Regions from separate parts of the Halomonas sp. HMF6819 genome, predicted to be linked through region 1. Evidence: riboswitches for the same ligand, from Rfam matches in the RefSeq annotation. Region 1 holds a riboswitch; the other holds the start of a gene.
The links. Region 1 has a riboswitch for cobalamin ahead of ACGLWX_RS15595 (ABC transporter substrate-binding protein). Riboswitches for the same ligand answer to the same signal wherever they lie in the genome.
Positions count from the first base shown of each region.

Region 2: another riboswitch for cobalamin. It lies ahead of ACGLWX_RS15365 (TonB-dependent receptor domain-containing protein); the one in region 1 lies ahead of ACGLWX_RS15595 (ABC transporter substrate-binding protein).

Region 1 covers NZ_JBIQVY010000006.1:27,721-37,676, forward strand. The annotation lists gene ACGLWX_RS15570 (EAL domain-containing protein) at 1-555, shown strand, start outside; gene ACGLWX_RS15575 (alpha/beta fold hydrolase) at 578-1,393, shown strand; gene ACGLWX_RS15580 (NYN domain-containing protein) at 1,386-1,862, opposite strand; gene ACGLWX_RS15585 (ABC transporter ATP-binding protein) at 1,973-2,761, opposite strand; gene ACGLWX_RS15590 (FecCD family ABC transporter permease) at 2,758-3,795, opposite strand; gene ACGLWX_RS15595 (ABC transporter substrate-binding protein) at 3,795-4,823, opposite strand; cobalamin riboswitch at 4,862-5,053, opposite strand; gene ACGLWX_RS15600 (DUF2243 domain-containing protein) at 5,146-5,613, shown strand; gene ACGLWX_RS15605 (cytochrome c oxidase assembly protein) at 5,614-6,411, shown strand; gene ACGLWX_RS15610 (D-serine ammonia-lyase) at 6,408-7,784, opposite strand; gene ACGLWX_RS15615 (amidase) at 7,972-9,456, opposite strand; gene ACGLWX_RS15620 (ABC transporter ATP-binding protein) at 9,502-9,956, opposite strand, start outside.
Region 2 covers NZ_JBIQVY010000005.1:227,877-237,832, forward strand. The annotation lists gene ACGLWX_RS15335 (cobyrinate a,c-diamide synthase) at 1-812, opposite strand, end outside; gene cobO (cob(I)yrinic acid a,c-diamide adenosyltransferase) at 812-1,405, opposite strand; gene ACGLWX_RS15345 (AAA family ATPase) at 1,402-3,144, opposite strand; gene ACGLWX_RS15350 (ABC transporter ATP-binding protein) at 3,141-3,938, opposite strand; gene ACGLWX_RS15355 (FecCD family ABC transporter permease) at 3,935-4,912, opposite strand; gene ACGLWX_RS15360 (cobalamin-binding protein) at 4,909-5,766, opposite strand; gene ACGLWX_RS15365 (TonB-dependent receptor domain-containing protein) at 5,783-7,588, opposite strand; cobalamin riboswitch at 7,741-7,949, opposite strand; gene ACGLWX_RS15370 (bifunctional adenosylcobinamide kinase/adenosylcobinamide-phosphate guanylyltransferase) at 7,970-8,437, opposite strand; gene ACGLWX_RS15375 (histidine phosphatase family protein) at 8,389-9,033, opposite strand; gene ACGLWX_RS15380 (adenosylcobinamide-GDP ribazoletransferase) at 8,985-9,746, opposite strand; gene ACGLWX_RS15385 (bifunctional adenosylcobinamide kinase/adenosylcobinamide-phosphate guanylyltransferase) at 9,743-9,956, opposite strand, start outside.

The DNA of each region.
Region 1 (9,956 bases):
AGTATCAATATCGATGGCTACCATCTACAGCATCCGCAGTTTTTGCAGGAGCTGGGCATGATGCTGGCGGACGTGCCCGAGGTAGCGAAAGCAAATATCGAACTGGAGGTGCTGGAGACCAGCGCGATTCAGGACGTCGCTCAGGCGGCGCTGGCGATCAACGCCTGCCGGGCTTTAGGGCTCAAGGTTTCGCTGGACGATTTCGGCACCGGCTACTCCTCCTTGAGCCAGCTGCGCGACTTACCCGTGGATACGCTCAAGATTGATCGCAGCTTCGTGCAGAACATGCTCACTCGCCCCGGCGATCTGGCGATCCTCAAGGGCGTGATCGGCTTTGCCAGCGCTTTCGAGTGCGGCGTGATCGCCGAAGGGGTGGAAACGCTGCAGCACAGTCAAAAGCTGGTGGCGCTGGGCTGCGAAGCGGGCCAGGGCTACTATATTGCCCGCCCCATGCCCGCCGACGAGTTTCCCGGCTGGGTCGAACGTTGGACACAGCGTGAGTTTTATCAAAAGTACGGCACACAAGAGCACGGCATTCAAGAGCACGGCACTTAAGAACACAGAGGAGTCATTGGGTTTGCTGAACAAAACATCCATCACGGCGCGCAATAACGTGACCGTGACAGGAGACGGGGCAAAAACGCTCGTGCTGGCCCACGGGTTCGGCTGCGATCAGCGGGTGTGGCAGTACGTCGTACCCGCGCTGTCAAAGCGCTATACGCTGGTGCTGTTCGACTACGTCGGCTCTGGGCGCTCGCAGCTGTCGGCGTTCAATCAAGCGCGCTACGCTAGCCTGGAAGGCTACGCCCAGGACGTTGTGGAGATCTGCGAAGCGCTCGATTTAAACGACGTTCACTTCGTCGGCCACTCCGTTAGCGCCACGGTCGGGCAACTGGCGGCGCTCGAGATTCCCGAACGTATTGCCAGCCAAGTCATGATCTGCCCCTCGCCCTGCTTTTTAAACGTGGGGCCAGAGTATCAAGGCGGCTTCGAGCGCGCCGACCTCGAAGAGCTGATCGATCTGATGGAGCGCAACTACATCGGCTGGGCCCACTATCTGGCGCCGCTGGTAATGGGGACGGAAAACTCCGATCAGCTGATCGGCGAGCTCTCGGAAAGCTTCTGCTCCACCGACCCGATCGTGGCCAGGGTATTTGCCAAGGCGACCTTCTTCGCCGACTACCGGGCGCTGCTTCCCCGCGTGACGCATCCGGCTTTGCTGCTGCAAAGCCAGGTCGACTCGCTGGCCAACCCGGCGGTGGGGCGCTACATGCATGCGCGCATGCCGCAGAGCACGCTCCAGGAACTGCCGTGTGTCGGGCACTGCATCCACATGACCCACCCGGACATCGTCATTCGTGAAATCGATGCTTGGCTTGGTCAGGTTAGCTGAGCAGTAGCTCGCCCTCGATGGGCACGAACTCGCTCGCCGCGCGCATCAGCGAGGCGGCGGTGAGCGCGGCGACGCCGTACACTTCGACGCGCTTGCCGTGCACCCGGCGGATCTTCTCGGCCAGCAGGTCGAAGTCGCCATCGCCGGACACCAGCACGATCACATCGGCCCGCTCGGCGTATTCAATGGCGTCGAGCGTAATACCCACGTCCCAGTCGCCCTTGGCGGAGCCATCGGCGCGCTGAATGAAAGGCTTGAGCTTCACCTCGAAACCGATATGGCGCAGCGCGTTCTGAAACCCGCGCTGCTTCGAATCCCCCTTGTCGGTGGCGTAGCAAAAAGCCGCGACGACCTCGCGATTGGCGCCCGCCCGCCGGTAGAAAGCGCCGTAGTCGAAGTGCTTACCGAAGGCGTCGCGCACAGTGTAGTAAACGTTCTGGGTATCCACGAAAAGGGCGACGCGGGTCATGAAAGGCTCGTTTGAAAGAGGGAGAAGGTCCAGGCAAGCGAGACGGGCCGCTTGCCTTTTCATTATAGCGGCTAGCACCATCCATCGAGAAACCGGCCGCGTGGGCGCCTTCAGCAGCGCCGGTTGAAAGCGATGAGCGGCGTGTCGCCTTCAGGGTCGTCCACCAGCCGCGCCTCGACGCCGAACAGCGCGCGCAGAAGCGCGGGCGTCAGCACCTCGAGCGGCGAACCAAGCGCTACTACGCGACCTTCCAAAAGCGCCAGTACCCGGTCGCAGCGCAGCGCGTGGGAAAGATCGTGCAGCGCGACCACGGCGGTGATCGGAAGCGTCTTGATCAGCGCGACAATGGCGAGCTGGTGGTGGATATCGAGATGATTGGTGGGTTCGTCGAGCAGCATCAGCTGCGGCTGTTGCGCGTGGGCGCGGGCGATGTGCACGCGCTGGCGCTCGCCGCCGGAAAGCGAGGCCCAGGGCCGGTCGGCAAGCGCGGCCATCTCCACCGCCTCGAGCGCCCGGTCGACGGCGGCGGTGTCCTCGGCGCGCCAGTTGCCCAGCCGCCCAAGCCAGGGCGTGCGGCCAAGCTCCACCGCGTCGCGGGCGGTGAGCCGCTCGTCGGTTTCCGCCTGCTGCGCCACCAGCGCCATGCGTCGGGCGATCTGGCGCCGGCTCAGGCGCGAAAGCGGCGCATTCTCGAAGCGCACCTCGCCAAGGCCTGGCGGCAAGAGTCCGGCCAGCAGGCGCAAAAGCGTCGATTTGCCCGCGCCGTTGGGGCCGATCACGCCCAGGGTTTCGCCGGCAAAGACGTCGAGATCGACACCGTCGACGAGCGTTCGCCCCGACGCCGAAAAGCTCACGCCTAGAGCGCTCAGTAGCGGCAGCGGCGGTGTCGCTTTATTCATCGCCGCCCCCGCACCATCAGGTAGGCAAACGCCGGCGCGCCGACCAGCGCGGTGATCACGCCGATGGGCAGCACCTGACCGGGAATCACCACCCGGGACACCACGTCGCACAGCACCATGAACACCGCCCCGCACAAGGCGGTCGCCGGCACCAGCCGTCGGTGGCGCACGCCGACCAGAAGCCGGCAGGCGTGGGGCACCACCAGCCCGACGAAGCCAATCGCGCCGGTGATCGACACCATCACCGCCGTCGCCAGCGCCGCGGTGCCGATCAAAAGCCCTTTTGTTGCCCGAAGATTCACACCCAGCGAGGCTGCGCTTTCCGCGCCGAAGGCGAAGGCATCCAGCGAGCGCACCTGTGAAAGCGCCACCGCCAGGCTCGCCCCGGCCACCGGCATGGCAAGCCAGGCGTCCGGCCAGCGCACCGCGGAAAGATTGCCCAGCAGCCAGAACATGATGCCCCGGGCCTGCTCGGCGTTGGCGGAGTGGGCGATGATGAAGGCAGTCAGCGCGTTAAAGAGCTGCGCCCCGGCGATACCGGCGAGAATCAAAATGCCCGCACCGCGCACGCCCTGGCCGCCGCCGGCCAGGTGCGCCAGCAGCGCCACGAAGCTAAAAGCGGCCAGAGCGCCGGCGAAGGCGCCCATGGACATCGAGATCATTCCCGCCCCGAGACCCGCCACGGTCACCGTGACCGCCCCGGTCGAGGCGCCCGCCGAGATGCCCAGCAGGTAGGGGTCGGCCAGCGAATTACGCAGCAGCGCCTGCAGGATCACCCCGGACACTGCCAGCCCCGCGCCGCAGCACGCCGCCACGACGGCGCGCGCCAGGCGGTAGTGCCACACGATCGCCTCGTCCAGCGTTGAAAGCGGGTGGTCGATCACACCAAGCTTGCTCGCCAGCACCTCCAGCACGGTGGCAAGCGGGATGCGCGTCTCGCCGACCGAGGCGCCGATCAACAGCGCCGCGATCAAACATAGCGGCATCAGCCAGACCCATCGCGCGGAGCCGGCGCCCAAATGTGTCGCCCTCATCAGGGCGACAGATCCATTTCGGCCAGCGCCTCGACCAGCGTCTCGAGGGCGTAGATGCTGCGAATCGACGGATCCATGGCGTGGGCGTCGATCTCGACCAGCCGGTCCTGCTCGACGGCTTCGAGCAGTTGGGTGACCGGGTCGTTTTGCAAGAATTCGCGCTTTACGGCGATGTCGTCGGCGGGAAACCGGCGCCGGTCCATGCGCGCGGCGGCGATGAAGGTCGGCTCGGCGCGGGCGATGCTCTCCCAGCCGACCGTCGGCCACTCCTCCTCGGCGCTCACCACGTTGTCGATGCCAAGGGTGCTCATCATCCAGTCCGGCACGCTGTTGACGCCGGCGACGTAGGGGTCGATCCCCAAATCCGCGGAGGAGTACCAGAACACGCCGCGAAGCTCATTGGGTAAATCGAGCGCTTGCGCGGCGTCGATCGCGGCGGTTTCGCGGGCCTGAAGGTCGCTCACGGCTTCTTCACCTCGCTCGGCGATGTCGAAGATCTCGGCCAGCGTTTCGATGCTTTGGTACACCAGCGCCGGGTCGAACAGGCTGTCGCGCGCGCCATCCATGCTTTGACGGTTGTCCTTGCCTACGCACTCGGTGGGCAGCGTCCAGAGCGCAACGTCGGCGTCGTCGAACATCTCCGGAGTGCCCACAACGCCGGCGGGGCCGACCATCCACTCATAGGCGGAGATCACCAAATCCGGCTCTTTCGCCAGCACGCTTTCGAAGCTCGGCGCGTTATCGGAGAGCCGCTCGACGTCGGCATTCGCTTCGGCAAACGCGTCGAGCACCGGATTGACCCAGAGCGAGGTGCCCGCCACGTGGTCTTCAAGGCCCAGCAAATAGAGCAATTCCGTCGGTGCCTGGCCGATGGTGACCACGCGCGACGGCGCCTTTTCCAGAGTGATTTCGTGGCCGCAGCTTTCGAGCGTGAGCGGGTAGTCGGTGGCGGCCAGGGCGTGGGCGCACGCGCCCAGAGAGACGCACAGCCCTGCCAAGGCCAGCGCCGGGGATCGGTTCAGCATCATGTACACTCCCGTGCATGATCGGCGCGCAAGGCGCGGCCTGATGGTGAGGATGCGTCGGCAGGTCTCCTGACTCACGGGTCAACGCTAGCTCGCCTTCCCGGACGCATGTCCAGTGGCACGTGTGAGCATCGCTCGCCGCCTACAGTTGCGGGGGCAGTTCCGGTTCGCGCGAAGCACTTCGGATTCCCTATCAAGTTCCGTTAAGGAACACCGACGCCGGCCATTCTAGAGAGCGCTGCAAAGGAGGGCAATCACGGCCCGCGCCGCGCTGGCGCTCGTCCGGCGCCTTGCCTACGCTGATAGCGACACCAGGGAGCGATCCATGACGTATGATGTGAACAAAAGCGAAATCCACGACATCAAGCGCTCGCGCTGGGCGGCGGTGCTGGTAGGCATCGGCGCGATGGCCGCGCTCGATGAAATCGTCTTTCACCAGCTGCTGCAGTGGCACCATTTTTTCGATTTCTCCACGCCTGCTTTCGGCATTCTTTCCGATGGCCTGCTGCACGCCTTCGAGTTGTTGGCGGTGGTGGTGGGCGTGTTTCTGCTGCTGGATCTTTCACAGCGAGGGCGCTTGAGTATCGCCTGGGTGAAGGCGGGTTTCTTTCTGGGGATGGGCGGCTTTCAACTTTTTGATGGGCTCATCAACCACAAGATTCTGCGTCTGCACCAGATTCGCTACGGGGTGGACCCGCTGATGTACGACTTGGTCTGGAATGCCTTCGCGATCGGGTTTCTACTGATCGGAGCCTGGTGCTGGCGCCGCGCCCGCGCGTTGCCCGCGCGCTAAATGCACGCCGGCCACCCTTCGCCGCTCGACTGGCTGCCGTTTTTACTGGTCGTGCTCGTCACCTGCCAGTACCTGATGGCGGCCTGGCTCCAGCGCCTTGAAGGGCACTGGAGCCTCTGGCGCTGCGGCTTTTTCGTACTGGGCAGTACGCTTTTAGCCATCGCGTTCTGGCCTTCGTTGATGCGCTGGGCGCACGCCGATCTGGTGGGCCACATGACGCTGCACCTGTTGATCGGTATGTTCGCCCCGCTTGCCTGGGTGCTGGCCGCCCCAGTAACGCTGCTGCTAAAAACGCTGCCCCAGGCCGGCGGCAAGTGGATGGTGGCGCTGCTGCATAGCCGCTTCATCCGCTTTCTCGCTCATCCGGTCACCGCCCTTTTGCTCAATGTCGGCGGCATGTACGTGCTCTATCTGACGCCGCTCTACGCCGCCTCACTGCAAAACTCCGCGCTTCACTACCTGATTCATCTGCACTTTCTGCTGGCGGGGTATCTCTTCTGCTGGGCGATCCTCGCCGAGCCCGACGCCTCGCCGCACCGGCTTGGCGTGCGCGTTCGTCTGGGCGTGCTGTTCGCCGCGATCGCCACCCATAGCCTGCTGGGCAAGCTGATGTACGGGTGGGGCTTTCCCCGCAACACCGGCCACACCCTTGAGCACGTTCAGGCCGCCGCCCAGTGGATGTACTACGGCGGCGACCTGGCCGAGGTGCTGCTGGCGGTGGTGCTGATGACGTGTTGGTTGAGGCGACCGGTGGGACGGCGCGAGGCCCTGTTGGGCTCGCATCCGCAGACCGGTTAGGCGATAGACGCTTGGGCCCTGCCCAGTGCCGCGCGACCCTTTTCCAGATACCCTCGCATCTCTTCCTCAGGCACCATCGAGCCGCCGGTGGCCCAGACCAGGTGGGTAGCCTTGGCGAGATGGCCGGCAAGGCCAAGGGTTTCGAGCGTGGCGCGGTCGGCGCGGGCCAAGTGGGCAAAGCCGGGCAAGCCCGCAACGGCGGAGGGCTCGAGGCCCAGCTTTTCGCTTTGCTTGACCAGCGCGACCAGCGCATGGAGTTCGTCGTCGCTCACGGTATAGAGCGCGTCGAGCAGCGGCTCCATGAGCGTGCCGACAAAAGCGGAGGGGCGGCCGACGGCCAGGCCGTCGGCGCAGGTCTGATTGCTCAGGCCGATATCCTGAACGCTAATGGCGTTGTGCAGGTTCGTGGCCATGCCGAGCAGCATGCAGGGTGACGAGGTAGGCTCGGCGAACACGCAGTGTACGGCGTCGCCGAAAACGTGCTTCAGGCCGAAGGCGACCCCGCCAGGGCCTCCGCCCACCCCACAAGGCAGGTAGACGATCAGCGGATGGTCATCATCGATGCGAACGCGCTGCTCTTCGAGCTGGCGCTGCAGGCGCCGGGCGGCGACGGCGTAGCCCAGAAATAGCGCCGTCGAGTCCTCGTCGTCGACGAAGTGGCAGCGGGGCGTGGCCAGCGCTTCCTCGCGCCCCTGGGCTACGGCGACGCTGTAATCGGACGGGTGCTCGACCACCTGAACGCCTTTTTCGCGCAGCAGTGTCTTTTTCCAGGGGCGGGCATCGGCGGACATGTGCACCGTCACCTGGAAGCCAAGCTGGGCGCTCAGGATGCCGATGCTCAGCCCCAGGTTGCCGGTCGAGCCCACCACGATCGAGTGGTGCGCGAACAGTGTTTTGAACGCCGCCGTAGCGAAGCAGGCGTAGTCGTCTTCCCTGGTGACAAGGTCGTGCTCCAGGGCCAGAGTTTCGGCGTAGAGCAGCACCTCGTGAAAGCCGCCACGGGCCTTGATCGATCCGGAGATCGGCAGGTGGCTATCGTACTTGAGCCACAGGCTTGCCGGGGCGGACACCCGCCAGCGCTCGGCGGCGGCGAAGGCGAGCGAGTCGGCGCGTTGGAGCGGCGATTCGATGATGCCCGCCTGAGGCGCGGTCTCGGGGAACGCCTCGACGAAATAGGAGGCGAAGCGCGAAAGGCGCGCCTCGGCCTCGTCGATATCGGTTGAGTCGAGTGACAGCGAGTCGCGCACGGTGGCGAAGGCTACGCGCTTGGGGTTGACCCAAAAGGTCTCTTCGCGACGGGCAAGCGCCCCCAGAAACGGGTCGGTGCCGTCGCGGGCGAGGGTTTGCCAGTCATCGAACGTGCGGTGAGCCATACATTTACCTCTTGAATGAACAGCGAAAAAGGCGTCAAACGGGGCCAGGCTCTGTCTGAAAAGTGTCTGCGCTCGACAATACGGCGTTAAAAATTGGCTCAGAATGCTCATTTACTTAACGTAAACTCCGCTTCTTCGCCAATTTTTGCCTTGTCTTGCCTTCGCTCGACGACTTTTCAGACAGACCCTAGAAGCCCATAAAGCCCTCGGCTTCCCTAAGCGGGGCCGCATCACGCAGATAGGAGAGGTCGACTCGGGGGCGGGCCAGGGCGTCGTCATCGGCAAACAGCGTCTCGAGCTCGCGGGCGAAGGCCAGGGTCTCTAGGTCGCTGCCGCGCCGGCCAATGATCTGTAGGCCGAAGGGCAGCCCGTTTTCGTCGCGCCCGGTCGGCAGCGTCACCGACGGGTGGCCGGCGAGTGTGGAGGCGTAGGCCATCGAGAGCCAGTGGTAGTAGCTTTGCGTCGGCTCGCCGTCGATCTCGGCGGGGTAGAGCTCGTGCCAGTCCCGCGGGCTGATGGTGGTGGTCGGCGCCAGCACGAAGTCGTGGTGCTCGAAAAACGTTTGCCAGTGGCGGTAAAGGGTCTGCTGCTGGGTCAGCGCGCGCACCACGTCCAGCGCCGAGTAGCTTTCGCCTTCACGGACGTTATCGCGCACGTTAGGGCCGACCTGGTCCGGGTACTGCTGCAAGAGCTCCCGGTGCATGCCGGAAAAACAGAGCGCGCGAATCACCGCGAAGGTGTCGTCGACGTGCGGGCATTCGGGGTGGGTGTCGTCAAGCCGACCGAAAACGTGGCCGAAGCGGGCGAGCTTGTCGCTGAAGCTTCGACGCACGAGCTTTTCGGTCATGGCGAAGCCGAAATCCTCGGTAAAGGCGACGCGCTGGCTGCAAAGATCCACTCGGGGAAGCTGGCGAAACGCCGATGGTGCGTGAACCGGCTGATTCTCGACGACCGGCGTCCAGGGATCGCGGCGGTCTGGGCGGATCATCGTCGAGAGCATCAGCGCGGCGTCATCCACGGTGCGCGCCATGGGGCCGTTCATCGACATCGGAAGCCAAGCTTGGGCGCGGTTGCCCGGCACCAGCCCGGGCGTAGGGCGAAAGCCCACTACGCCGCAAAACGCCGCCGGGTTGCGCAGGCTGCCGCCGGTGTCGGAGCCGGTGGCCAGCGGTGCCATGCCGCAGGCCAGGGCCACGGCGGAGCCGCCGGAGGAGCCCGCGGCGGAGCGGGTCACATCGAACGGATTGGCGGTGACGCCGTAAACGGCGTTGCGGGTGTTGCCGCCGGCGCTCCACTCGGGGTTGTTGGTCTTGCCGACCATCAACGCGCCGGCCTCGCGCAGCTGCGCCACCATCGGGTCGTCGCCTTGGGCGACGTTGTCGGCGTAGATCTGGCTGCCGAAGGTGGTCGGAAGTCCGGTTACATCGACCATGTCCTTCACGCACAACGGCAGGCCATGCAGCGGACCGAGCCGCTCGCCCTGGTCGATGGCGCGCTGAGCGTTCTTCGCGCCTTCGCGCCAGGCATCGACATCCTGGGCCACCAGCGCGTTGACGGCGGGGTTGATTGCCTCGATACGGGTCAGGCAGCTTTCGGTCAGCTCCACGGCGGAGAGCTTTTTGGTACTCATCAAACGGCGCGCCTCGACGGCGCTCAGATCACAGGCATTCATCAACATCGCTTCCTTTTAGCAAAAAAATCGGCCGGACGGTCCGCGTCAGGCGACGGGGGCAAAGGCGGTGAAATCCCAGCTCCGCCCGGGCGCGACCTCGATCAACTGGCGGGTGTAGTCGGCACTCGGGTTGCCAAGCACCTGCTGCGCCGGGCCGTATTCGACCACCTGGCCACGCTGCATCACCAGCACGTCGTCACAAATTTGCGCGGCGACGCGCAGGTCGTGGGTGATGAACAGCACCGCCACGCCCAAGCGCTGTTGAATATCGTCCAAAAGCGCCAGTACCTGGGCCTGCACCGACACGTCCAGCGCCGACACCGCCTCGTCCGCCACGATGACGTCGGGCTCCATGGCCAGCGCCCGGGCGATGGCGATCCGCTGGCGCTGGCCGCCGGAAAACTGGTGCGGGTAGCGCTCGATGGCATCCGCGGGAAGGCTGACCAGCTCCAGAAGCTCGCGGGCGCGCTCCAGCGCTTGTTTGTAAGGCTTGCCGTAGT
Region 2 (9,956 bases), on a different contig from region 1:
GTCGCCCCCAGCGCCTCAAGCAGATCGAGATTCGCTTGGTAGATGAAGCTGAAGGCCGCGTCGCGGGCCACGCCCACGGTATGCCCGGCAAGCGCCAACGCCGGCACCGGCGGCGCGTGCTGCGAGGCTGTGAAGCTTACCGGTTCGAGCGCGTCCAGCGCCTGCAAGAACCCGGCGGCTTGTACCGCATCCGCTCCGGCCTCGAAACGCGCCTCCAGTTCGTTCTTAATTTCATCCGCCTGCACCAGTCCCAGATGGCGCTCGGGTAGCGTGAGTGCGGGGTCGCGGGGCAGGTTTGCCAGCAGCGGTATGTGCGCGGGAAGCGCCCCTTCGATCAGCTCGCGGTGGCGGGCGGTGGCGCAGCTGTTGGCGATCAAACCGGCGATCCGAATGTCGGCTCTATATCCGGCGAGCCCCGCCATCACCGCGCCAGCGGTCTGCGCCATGCCCTTGACGTCCATCACCACCGCCAGCGGAATATCGAACAGCGCCGCCAGATCCGCGCTCGAAGGCTCGCCATCGAAAAGGCCCATCGCGCCTTCGACCAGGATCAAGTCGGCCTCAACCGCGGCTTCATAAAAGCGCTGGCGGCAGTAAGCTTCGCCCGCCATCCAGAGATCCAGCGGCTCCACCGGGGCGCCGCTTGCCTGAGAAAGAATTTGCGGGTCCAGGTAGTCCGGGCCGGTCTTGAACACGCGCACCGTCTTGCCTTGGCGTTTCAACAGCCTGGCAAGCGCGGCGGTTACGGTGGTCTTGCCTTGGCCGGAGGCCGGGGCGGCGATGAACAGCGCGGGGCAAAAAGCGGTGGCCATCAGTATTCGATCCCCTTTTGCGCCTTCACCCCGGCGCGGAAGGCGTGGCGCTCGTCGTTGACGACGCTGATGGTATCGGCGATCTCCTGAAGCGGTGTGGCCATGGTGCGCCCGGTAATGATCACGTTCTGGTGCGCCGGGCGCTTTTGCAGCGCCTCGACTATTGGTGCCACGTCGAGATAGCCGTACTTGAACATGTAGCTCATTTCATCGAGCACGATAATGTCGATGGCCGGGTTCTCGAGAAGGCCTTGGGTGATGGCCCAAGCGGCCTCTGCGGCTTCGACATCGCGCTCGCGGTCCTGGGTTTCCCAGGTGAAGCCCTGGCCCATGATGTGCCACTCAAGGCGCGGGTGGTCGCGAAAGAACAGATACTCGCCGGTTTCACGCCGGCCCTTGATGAACTGCACCACCGCCCCATGTTGGCCGTGGCCGAGCGAACGCGAGAGCGTGCCGAGTGCGGAGCTGCTCTTGCCCTTGCCGTTGCCTTTCAGAAGAATCAGCACGCCGCGCTCTACGTTCGCCTGACTGATGCGCTCGTCGACGACCGCTTTTTTGCGCTGCATGCGGTTTTGATGGCGCTCATCGCTCATGGTGACTCCTCGAAGGGCAGAATTTGGTAGCGGGCATTAAGCTCCCGGGCGAGCCGTGGCCCTTGGCCCCGCTTGACGCGGCTCTGTTCGATATCGAGCACGTGGCACTCGCCAAGCGGGGCAAGGCCCACAAGCGACTCGCGGGTGCGCCCGTCGGTAATCAGATAGGTGCGAATATCGAGGCCCGGCTCGCGGCGCTGCCACTGGCGCACCTGACCTGCCGCCTCGCTCACCATTTTGGCCAGCGGCGTGCCGCCGCCGGCGCCCACGGCGTCCAGCATCGCCGCCAGGCTTTTCGGCGCGCGCTGGCGCGACAGCAAGGGCGTGACGGCATCGTTGCCGAAACCATAAACGGCGAGCTGCTCGCGGGCGATATACGCCTGGTGGGCCAGCGCCTCGACGAAGCCCTTGGCGCGGCCCAGAAGCCGCCCGCTGAAAGTCGAGCCGGAGGTGTCCAGCAGCACCAGATGAAGCCGGGCTGCCCCGGTGCGCACCGGGCGATATTTAAGCGCTCGCCAGGGCCGCGCGCCGCGATTGGCGGTGATCGTCGCGAAAACGTCCAGCCGCGGTGCGGGGCCGGGCTGGCGCTTGAGCCGGCCAGCGCCTGGCGCGCTGCTTGGGTGTGCGCCGCCGGGCGACGCCTCACCGGGCGACGCTGTTTTTGAAGGCGCGCTTTCTTTGAGCGCGCCCGCCTGGCCCTCGGCGGTGCGCTGAGAAAGCGGCGGCATCGCGCCCCACTGCCCCGCGCCGCTGTCCTGACTTGATGACGAGCTTGATGACGGGCTCGATGACGAACGCTGCCCGCCAGTCCCCTTTTGAGAGCCGGAAGCAGCACCGTCGCCGTTCTGCTCGCCACTGTTCGACCCGCCCGGCGGCTCCAACGGCGCGGTACGCCGGTGGGCCAGCACCCAGGGCTCGACGGCATCGATATCGGCCTGCTCGACTCTCGAAACCTCGCGCCAGGCGGCGTGGGCACGGGCGGCGCGGTGCCAAGTCACGTCGGCGCGAAGCCCTTCGACCGCGGCCTGATCGCAGCGCCTGGCGATTTGCTCGAAAACCTGATCAGGTACGTCGATCTCATCGACACGGGCACGAGCGCGGGCGATGCGCTCGATCAGCGCGCGCTCGGTATCCAAGTGGGCGGCGATGAACGCGTGCGGGTCGCGATCGAACGCCTCGCGGCTTCGCACGATGGCGATACGCTCGGCCACGCTGACGCTGCCCGGCTGCTCGACGCAGAGCCCAAAGCGGTCGAGCAGCTGTGGGCGTAACTCGCCTTCGTCCGGGTTCATGGTGCCGATCAGGCTAAAGCGCGCCGGGTGGGTGTGGCTCACGCCGTCGCGCTCGACCACGTTGGTACCGCTTGCCGCCACGTCGAGCAGCAGATCCACCAGCGTATCTGCCAGGAGGTTCACTTCGTCCACGTAAAGAATGCCGCCGTGGGCGCGCGCCAGAAGCCCCGGCTGGAAATGCACTTCGCCGTCGGCGAGCACGCGATTGACGTCGAGACTTCCCGTCAGGCGGTCTTCGCTCGCTCCCAGCGGCAAAGTGACGAACGGCGCCTGGCCGCTTTCACCCTGGGGCAGCAAGGCGGCCAGCGCCCGCGCCAGCGTCGACTTGGCGCTGCCGCGCGGCCCGCTGATCAGCACGCCGCCGATGCGCGGGTCGATCACGTTGAGCGTCAGCGCGGTCTTCAGCGGCTCATAGCCGACCACGCCGGCAAAGGGGAACGCGCTCATGCCTGTCTCCTTGCGCGGTGGGGGTCATGGTCATGGCGCGGCATGAACACCGCCACGCCGTCGATCTCGGCGGTGCTCAGCGGCTGGTCATAGAGCCGCTCGAGTGCCTCCAGGCCCAGCACGTCGTCAGTCGGGCCGGCCTGAACGTCGCCGTTTGAATGCAGCAGCAGCGCGTGGCTGCACCAGCGCGCGGCCAGGTTCACGTCGTGCAAACACATCATCACCGTGCGCCCGTGAGCGGCCCGTTCACTCAAAAGCGCCATCGCCGCGCTCTGATGGTGCAGGTCCAGGTGGTTGGTCGGCTCGTCGAGCAGCCACACCCCCGGGTCCTGGACAACCAGCGTGGCGAGCGCCACCCGCTGGCGCTCGCCGCCGGAAAGCGAACTCACCAGGCGCTGCTCGAATCCGGCCAGATCGAAGGCGGCCAGCGCCGCTTCAACGCGCTCGCTATCGCCGGGCGTTTCGTGTTGGAAAAGCGATAGATACGGGTGGCGACCCATCATCACGGTTTCGAATACCGTGGCGGGAAAGCCGTCCACGCGCTCCTGAAACACCAGCCCCAGCCGCCTGGCCACGTCGCGGCGGGCAAGCGTACTCAGCGGCTGCTCGTCCAAATAAACATTGCCTGCGCGCGGCGCCTTGAGTCCGGCGAGCGTATGCAACAGCGTGGTCTTGCCCGCCCCGTTAGGGCCCAGCACGCCCCACACTTGGCCGGGCGTGATCTCGATATCCAGCGCTTGGGCCTCGCGGCCGGGAATCGCAAGCGTCAGCGCCCTGGCGCAAAGCGCGCTCATGTCCGGCTCCGGCTGAGCAGCAGCAAAAAGGTGGGCACGCCGAGCAGCGCGGTGATCACGCCGACCGGCAGCTGCTCCGGAGCGATCAGCGTGCGCGCGAGCGTATCCGCCAGTAGCAGCAGCGTGCCGCCGGCGAGCGCGCAGGCGGGCAAAATGCGGCGCTGGTCGTTGCCCAGCACAAGGCGCAGCATGTGCGGCACGACCAGCCCCACGAAGCCGATGCTGCCGGCAGTGGTGACCGCCACGGCGGTCAGAAGGCTTGCCAAAAGATAGATGCCCCACTCGAAGCCGCGCACGTTCACCCCAAGGGCGGCGGCCTGCAGCGAGCCACGGGCCAGCACGTTGAGGCTTCTCCCCAGCGGCCATAAAAGCGCGCAGGTCAGCACCAGCAGAGCCAGCGGCGGCCAGGGCGTGCGCGCATAGGCGAGATCGCCCATCAGCCAGTAGAGCATGCCCGGCAGGCGCTCGGCGGGGCTCATGGCGAGCATCAGCGTGACCAGCGCCCCCCAGCCGGAAGCCACGACCACGCCGGTGAGCAGTAACCTCGCCGGCGTCCAGCCGCCGCGCCCCTGAGCCAAGCCAAACACCAAAAGCGTCGAGAAAAGCGCTCCTGCAAACGCCGAGCCGGTGACCAGCAGCCCGCCCAGGCCCGCCAGCATCGCGCCAAGCGCCCCGATGCTCGCCCCACCGGAAAGCCCGAGCACGTAAGGGTCGGCGAGCGGGTTTCGCAAGAGCACCTGCATCAGCGCACCCGCCACGGCGAGCAGCCCACCCACGGCGAAAGCGGAAAGCGCCCGGGGCAGGCGAAGATCGAACACTAAGGTGTGAGCGAGGCTTTCGCCCTGCCCGAACAGCGCCCGCGCGAGCTCAGCAACCGATAGCGAGGCGCTGCCGGTGGCGAGCGCCAGGGCAAGTGCGGCGAGGGCGAGCGCCGCCAGCGCCACGGGCCAGAAACTCAGCGCCCGGCCATTCACGGTGCCTCTCCGGCGCGGGTCGTCGCCAGGTGCTCGCAAAGAAGCCGCGTCCCTTCGACCAGCCGCGGCGTGGGCCGCTGAATGAGTGACGGCGGCACGAGGTAGAGGTGATTGTTTTGCACCGCGCGAAGCTCCGGGTAGCGGCTCCAGTGATCGAGCCAGTCGCGGTTCTCCTCGCCCATGCCGCCGGCGACGATCACCGCCGGGTCGGCGGCGAGCACCGCCTCGTCGTCCAGGCGCGGTACCAAGCGTTCCAGCTCGCCAAACACGTTGCGCCCGCCGCACAGGCGAATCACCTGGCCGATCAGGTGCGCGTCGTTGACGCTCATCAGCGGTGAATCCCACACCTGGTAGAAGGTATCGACCGGCGCTTCTCCCGCGTACTGCGCCTCGAGCGCGGCCATGTCGCGAACGAAATTATCGGCCACGCGGCGGCCTTCGGCCTCGGTGCCGGCAAGCGCAGCCAGGCGCTCGATGGCGCTGGCCACGCCGTCGACGCTGCGCGGCTCGATATAAAACACCGCCATGCCGAGCGCTTTTAGCGTTTCGAGCTGCTCGGCGGGGTTGCCGGTCACCCAGCCGATGGCCAGATCCGGCTCGAGCGCCACCAGCGCTTCCAGATCCAGCCGGGTATGGCTGCCGATGGATGCAATCTCTTTGGCCTCGGGCGGGTAGTCGCTGAACGAGACCACGGCGACGACCTGCTCACCCGCACCGGCGGCGAAAGCCAGCTCCGTCGCCCCCGGTGACAGCGCGGCGATGCGCTCAGCAGGCGCGCTCAGGCACACCTCGCGCTCCAGGTCGTCGAGCGCACACACCTCGGCCCGAGCGGCGCTAACGCAAAGCGCCGCCATAAGGCCTACAAGCCATTTACTGACCAAAGTTGACGCTCAAAAACGCCGCGCGGCCGGCGTTGATGTAGTCGGCACCATCAAACGAGCGCGTGGTGACGTAGTCCTGGTCCAGCGCGTTCTCCAGCGTCACCCGCGCGGTCCACATGGGCGCGAACTGCCAGCCGGCGCGCAGGTTGACCAGCCCGTAGCCGGCCAGGCGATCCTCGTTGGCCGCATCGCGGTAGCGGTGATTCTGGGCGATCCAGGAGCCGCCGACCGAGTACTCGCCGAGCTCCCGGTCCACGTCCAGACGCAGGCTTTGGGTGGCGCGGTTGGTAAGCCGGTTACCGGTGGCGCGGTTTTCAGGGTCGGTGTAGGTGAGCGCGGCGGCAACCGTCCAGCCGCCCTGCTCCACGCCGCCGGAAAGCTCGGCGCCGCGAATGCGCGAGGTAGGCACGTTGAACTGCTCGCCCTGGCCGGCGATCAGGTTGTCGATGTCGGTCTGGTAGAGCGCAGCGTCCCAGAAGAGGGTCGCGTACTGCCCGCGCGCGCCGATTTCAAAGGTCTCGGATGTCTCGGAGTCGAGGTCCGGGTTGCCGAAATTCGGGTAGTAAAGCTGGTTATAGGTCGGCGCGTTGAAGGCGGTGCCAAAACTTGCCCGCAGGGTGTGGTGGGCATCGAGATCGAAACCGAGTGCCACACTTCCGGTCACCTCATCGCCGTAGCTTTCGTTGTGATCGAAGCGGGCGCTGGTTTGCAGCGTAAAGGGCGCGAAGTCGAACAGCGCCTGGGTGAAGGCGGCGGTATTGTCGCGGCTCGTCTCATCGTAATCGATGGTGCTGTCGATCCGGTCTTCGCTCTGCTCGACGCCCGCGATGAATTCGTGCATGCCGACGCTGAAGGTGTTCTGCCAGCGCGCGGTGCGAATGTTCGTGTCGAAGGTGGAGTCGCCGAACTCGTCGACGTTGTCGCTCTCGTCGCGAGCCTCGGAAAGCGTCAAGCGCGAGCGCCAGCCCTCGACCACCGGGGTATCGACGTAAACACCGGCGACCTGCTGGACGAAGTCGTTCTCGCCGCCGTCGTACTCGTTATTGCCGCGCGCACGCAGCGCCAGCGCGCCGGCCTCGACCCCGCTATCAAAGACGTGGGACACGCGGGCGAGTGCGGTGGTGTTGTCATAGCCCTTGTCGTCGCCGCCTCGGCGCACCGGCTCGCCGTCGGTGTTGAAGTGGCTGGCCGCGAAGCTGTAGCGAGTGCCGCCCTCGACCCCGCTGAGCCCCGCGCTTGCTCGCGCCGTACCGAAGGAGCCGCCGCCGAACGAAAGTCTCGGCTGCGGGCCGTTTGCCTCGTCGGGCTCGTGGGTGAAAAGCTGCACCACACCGCCGATGGCGTCCGCCCCAAACAGGCTACCGCGCGGCCCGCGCACGATTTCAGCGCGCTCGAACAGGCGCGGGTCGAGGCTCCCCCAAGCCGCACCGCCGCTGGTGGCCGAGCGCAGGCGAATGCCGTCGATCAGGAGCACGTTTTGCGCGCTGCCGGTGCCGCGAAGATACAAGCTCGCATTCTTGCCGAAGCTTCCGTTGCTGGAAACGTCCACGCCCGGCTGGCCGCGCAAAAGATCCGTGACGCTCGTTGGATCCTGGCGGCGAAAGGCGGCTTCATCGAGCACGGTGACCGAGGAGAGGCTTTGATTGGCAGTGCGCGGGGCCAGCGTGGCGGTGACCACCACCGGGTCGAGATCGGAGGCTATTGGGGTCGTCGCCGCTGTGGTCTGGGCGTGAACCGCCAGCGGCAGCGTGGCGAGCGCGAAAGCGCCAAGCCGCGGGAAGAGCGCGTAAGGCATGAGAAGTCCCTTGCTGGCCGTGCTCACCCGCACAGCCGGTTTTTATGGCCAGTTGCGGTGACGTCAAGGGAAAATAGCGGAAACGCACGTCCGTATCGGCCCTGAGCACGCCCTCCGCGTCTCGGCAGTAAAGGCGCTGAAACATCGTTTTCAGTCGCCTTGCGCTTTCGGGCCGGTCTCCGGGCTGACGAGCGAAAGACGCGCAAAGCATCTTTAAAACGGCGGCCTTCCCATATCGCGCGCGACACAGTGGCGTAATGGCCGTTCTTGACTCGATTACCGTTGCGGGGGCAGCGCTGGAATGGACACCAGCTTCCCGTTTAACCGACGCAAGGCCGGCACCCAAAAGTGAGCGTAAACTAGCAAGCCGTTAGGGCCAGGTCAATCGCACTCGACCAGGCTCGACGGGGCGCTTGCGGGCGCGCCAAGGCGCTGCACCAGGCCGTGGCGCACGTACCAGACCCGCTCGGCATGCTGTGCGGCGTCCTGGCTGAACCAGCCGTTGAGATCGCGCAGGCGGCGCTCTTCGCGCGCCATGGGCACCAGGCCGCGGCCGACCTCGCTCATGATCAGCACGATCGTGGCGTTGCACGCCCTGGCGGCGCGGCAAAGTGCGGCCAGATCCTCGCGCCACTGGGCGCGCAAACGGTCGCTGTCGGTTTCACGGGCGCCGTCGCGGGCCACCCAGTCGAGCACGCCGTTAATTACCAGCGGCGTATCGGGAATCAAAATCGAGTGGCAGTCGGCCAGCCGCTGGCCCGGGGCGAGCGTCCACCAGGCCGCGTTTTGAAAGCGCGTTTTTACGGCGTCGCGCTTGCCTGCGCGGGCACCGCCGATGAAAAGCTGCATTGCCACTCTCCTTCTCTAGCGCGATGGGTCAGGTTCAGGCGCCGGCCGGTGGCCTGGGTCACCGTGGCCTCCCAGAAATCCACGGTTTCAAAACGCCGTCTCAGTTCGCGAATCACGCCGCCATGGGTGACGGCCAGCACGCGCCGGTGGCCAAGGGCCCGGGCGTTGTCGGCAAGCGTCGAAAGCCAGCCGTCCAGGCGCGCGCGCAGATCCCCGGCAGATTCGCCGCCGGGGATTTTAAGCTCTCCGACGCTATCAATCCATGCCCGGTAGCCCGGATCCTCCTTGAGTTCGTCGTAGACCTTGCCTTCATACTCGCCGAAATCGAGCTCGCGAAGCCTGGGCTCCAGGTAAACACTCGCCGGCGTAGCGCCGGGCTTTGCCCACTCGAGCGTTTGGCGGCAGCGGGTCAAGTCGCTTGCGTAGATTGCATCGAAATGCTCACCCTTTAACGCCTCCTTGAGCGCGTTGAGCCCCGGCTCGGCGTCGGGAAACAAAAGCTCGATATCGCGCTGGCCCTGGTAGCGCCGCTCGAGATTCCAGGACGTTATACCGTGGCGAACCACCACCAGCTCCACATCAAGATCACTAGCCAAAGCTCGACTCCTTCTATTAACGCCCCAATCATGTCGCCGTTGATGCCCTTGAAGGCGCGAAGCACCCCGGCGCGAAACAGCGCGGTGAACAAAAGCGCCCCGGCAAGCCAGGCAAGCAAGGGCAGGTAAAAAAACGCCACGCACAGAAGCGGCACCAGCGAAAGCGCCACGTCACGCGGGGTCAGCGAGCGTTTGAACGCGTAGGCAAGCCCGCTTGATTGGGCGCAGGGGCTCAGTACCAGCAGGGCGGCGCCGGCGAAACGGGCAAGCGCAGGCACGATCAACAGCCACAGCGCGGGCGCGCCAACGTCGACCAGCGCCCAGAGCAGCACCGCCTTCCAGGCGAGCAGGAAAAATAGCGCCAGTATCCCGAAGCTGCCCACCTGGGGGTCCTTCATGATCTCAAAACGCCGCTCGAGCGGCTGGTTGCTTCCGAGGGCATCGGCCAGGTCCATCGCGCCGTCCAGGTGCAGGCCGCCGCCGAGCGCCACCCACAGGCTCAACAGCGCAAGTGCAGCAATCGGTGCGGGCATCGCGAGCGCGTCGAGCGACAGCGCGGCAAGCCACAGCAGCGCGCCGATGAACAGCCCGACCACCGGATAGGCGCGCAGCGCCCAGCGCCGGGTGGCGGCGTTCCAGGGGCACTCGATAGGTAGCGGCACGCGGGTCAAGAACTGAAAGGCCAGCAAGGTGCCGAACAGAGCGTTTTTCACGGTGAGGACTCTTCGCTGTTTCGGGACGGGGTATCGGCGTCAGGCAGGTCGAGATCAACCTTCCACTCGACGGCGCACCCGGCGACCACTTCGACCACCGAGTCCGCCTCTTGGGCCAACAGCCGGTGCAGGCGCTGCAAAAACGTGACGAAGCGCCAGACCCCGGGGTCCGACGGCAGCGGCGCTTCATTAAGATCGTTGGAGACGATG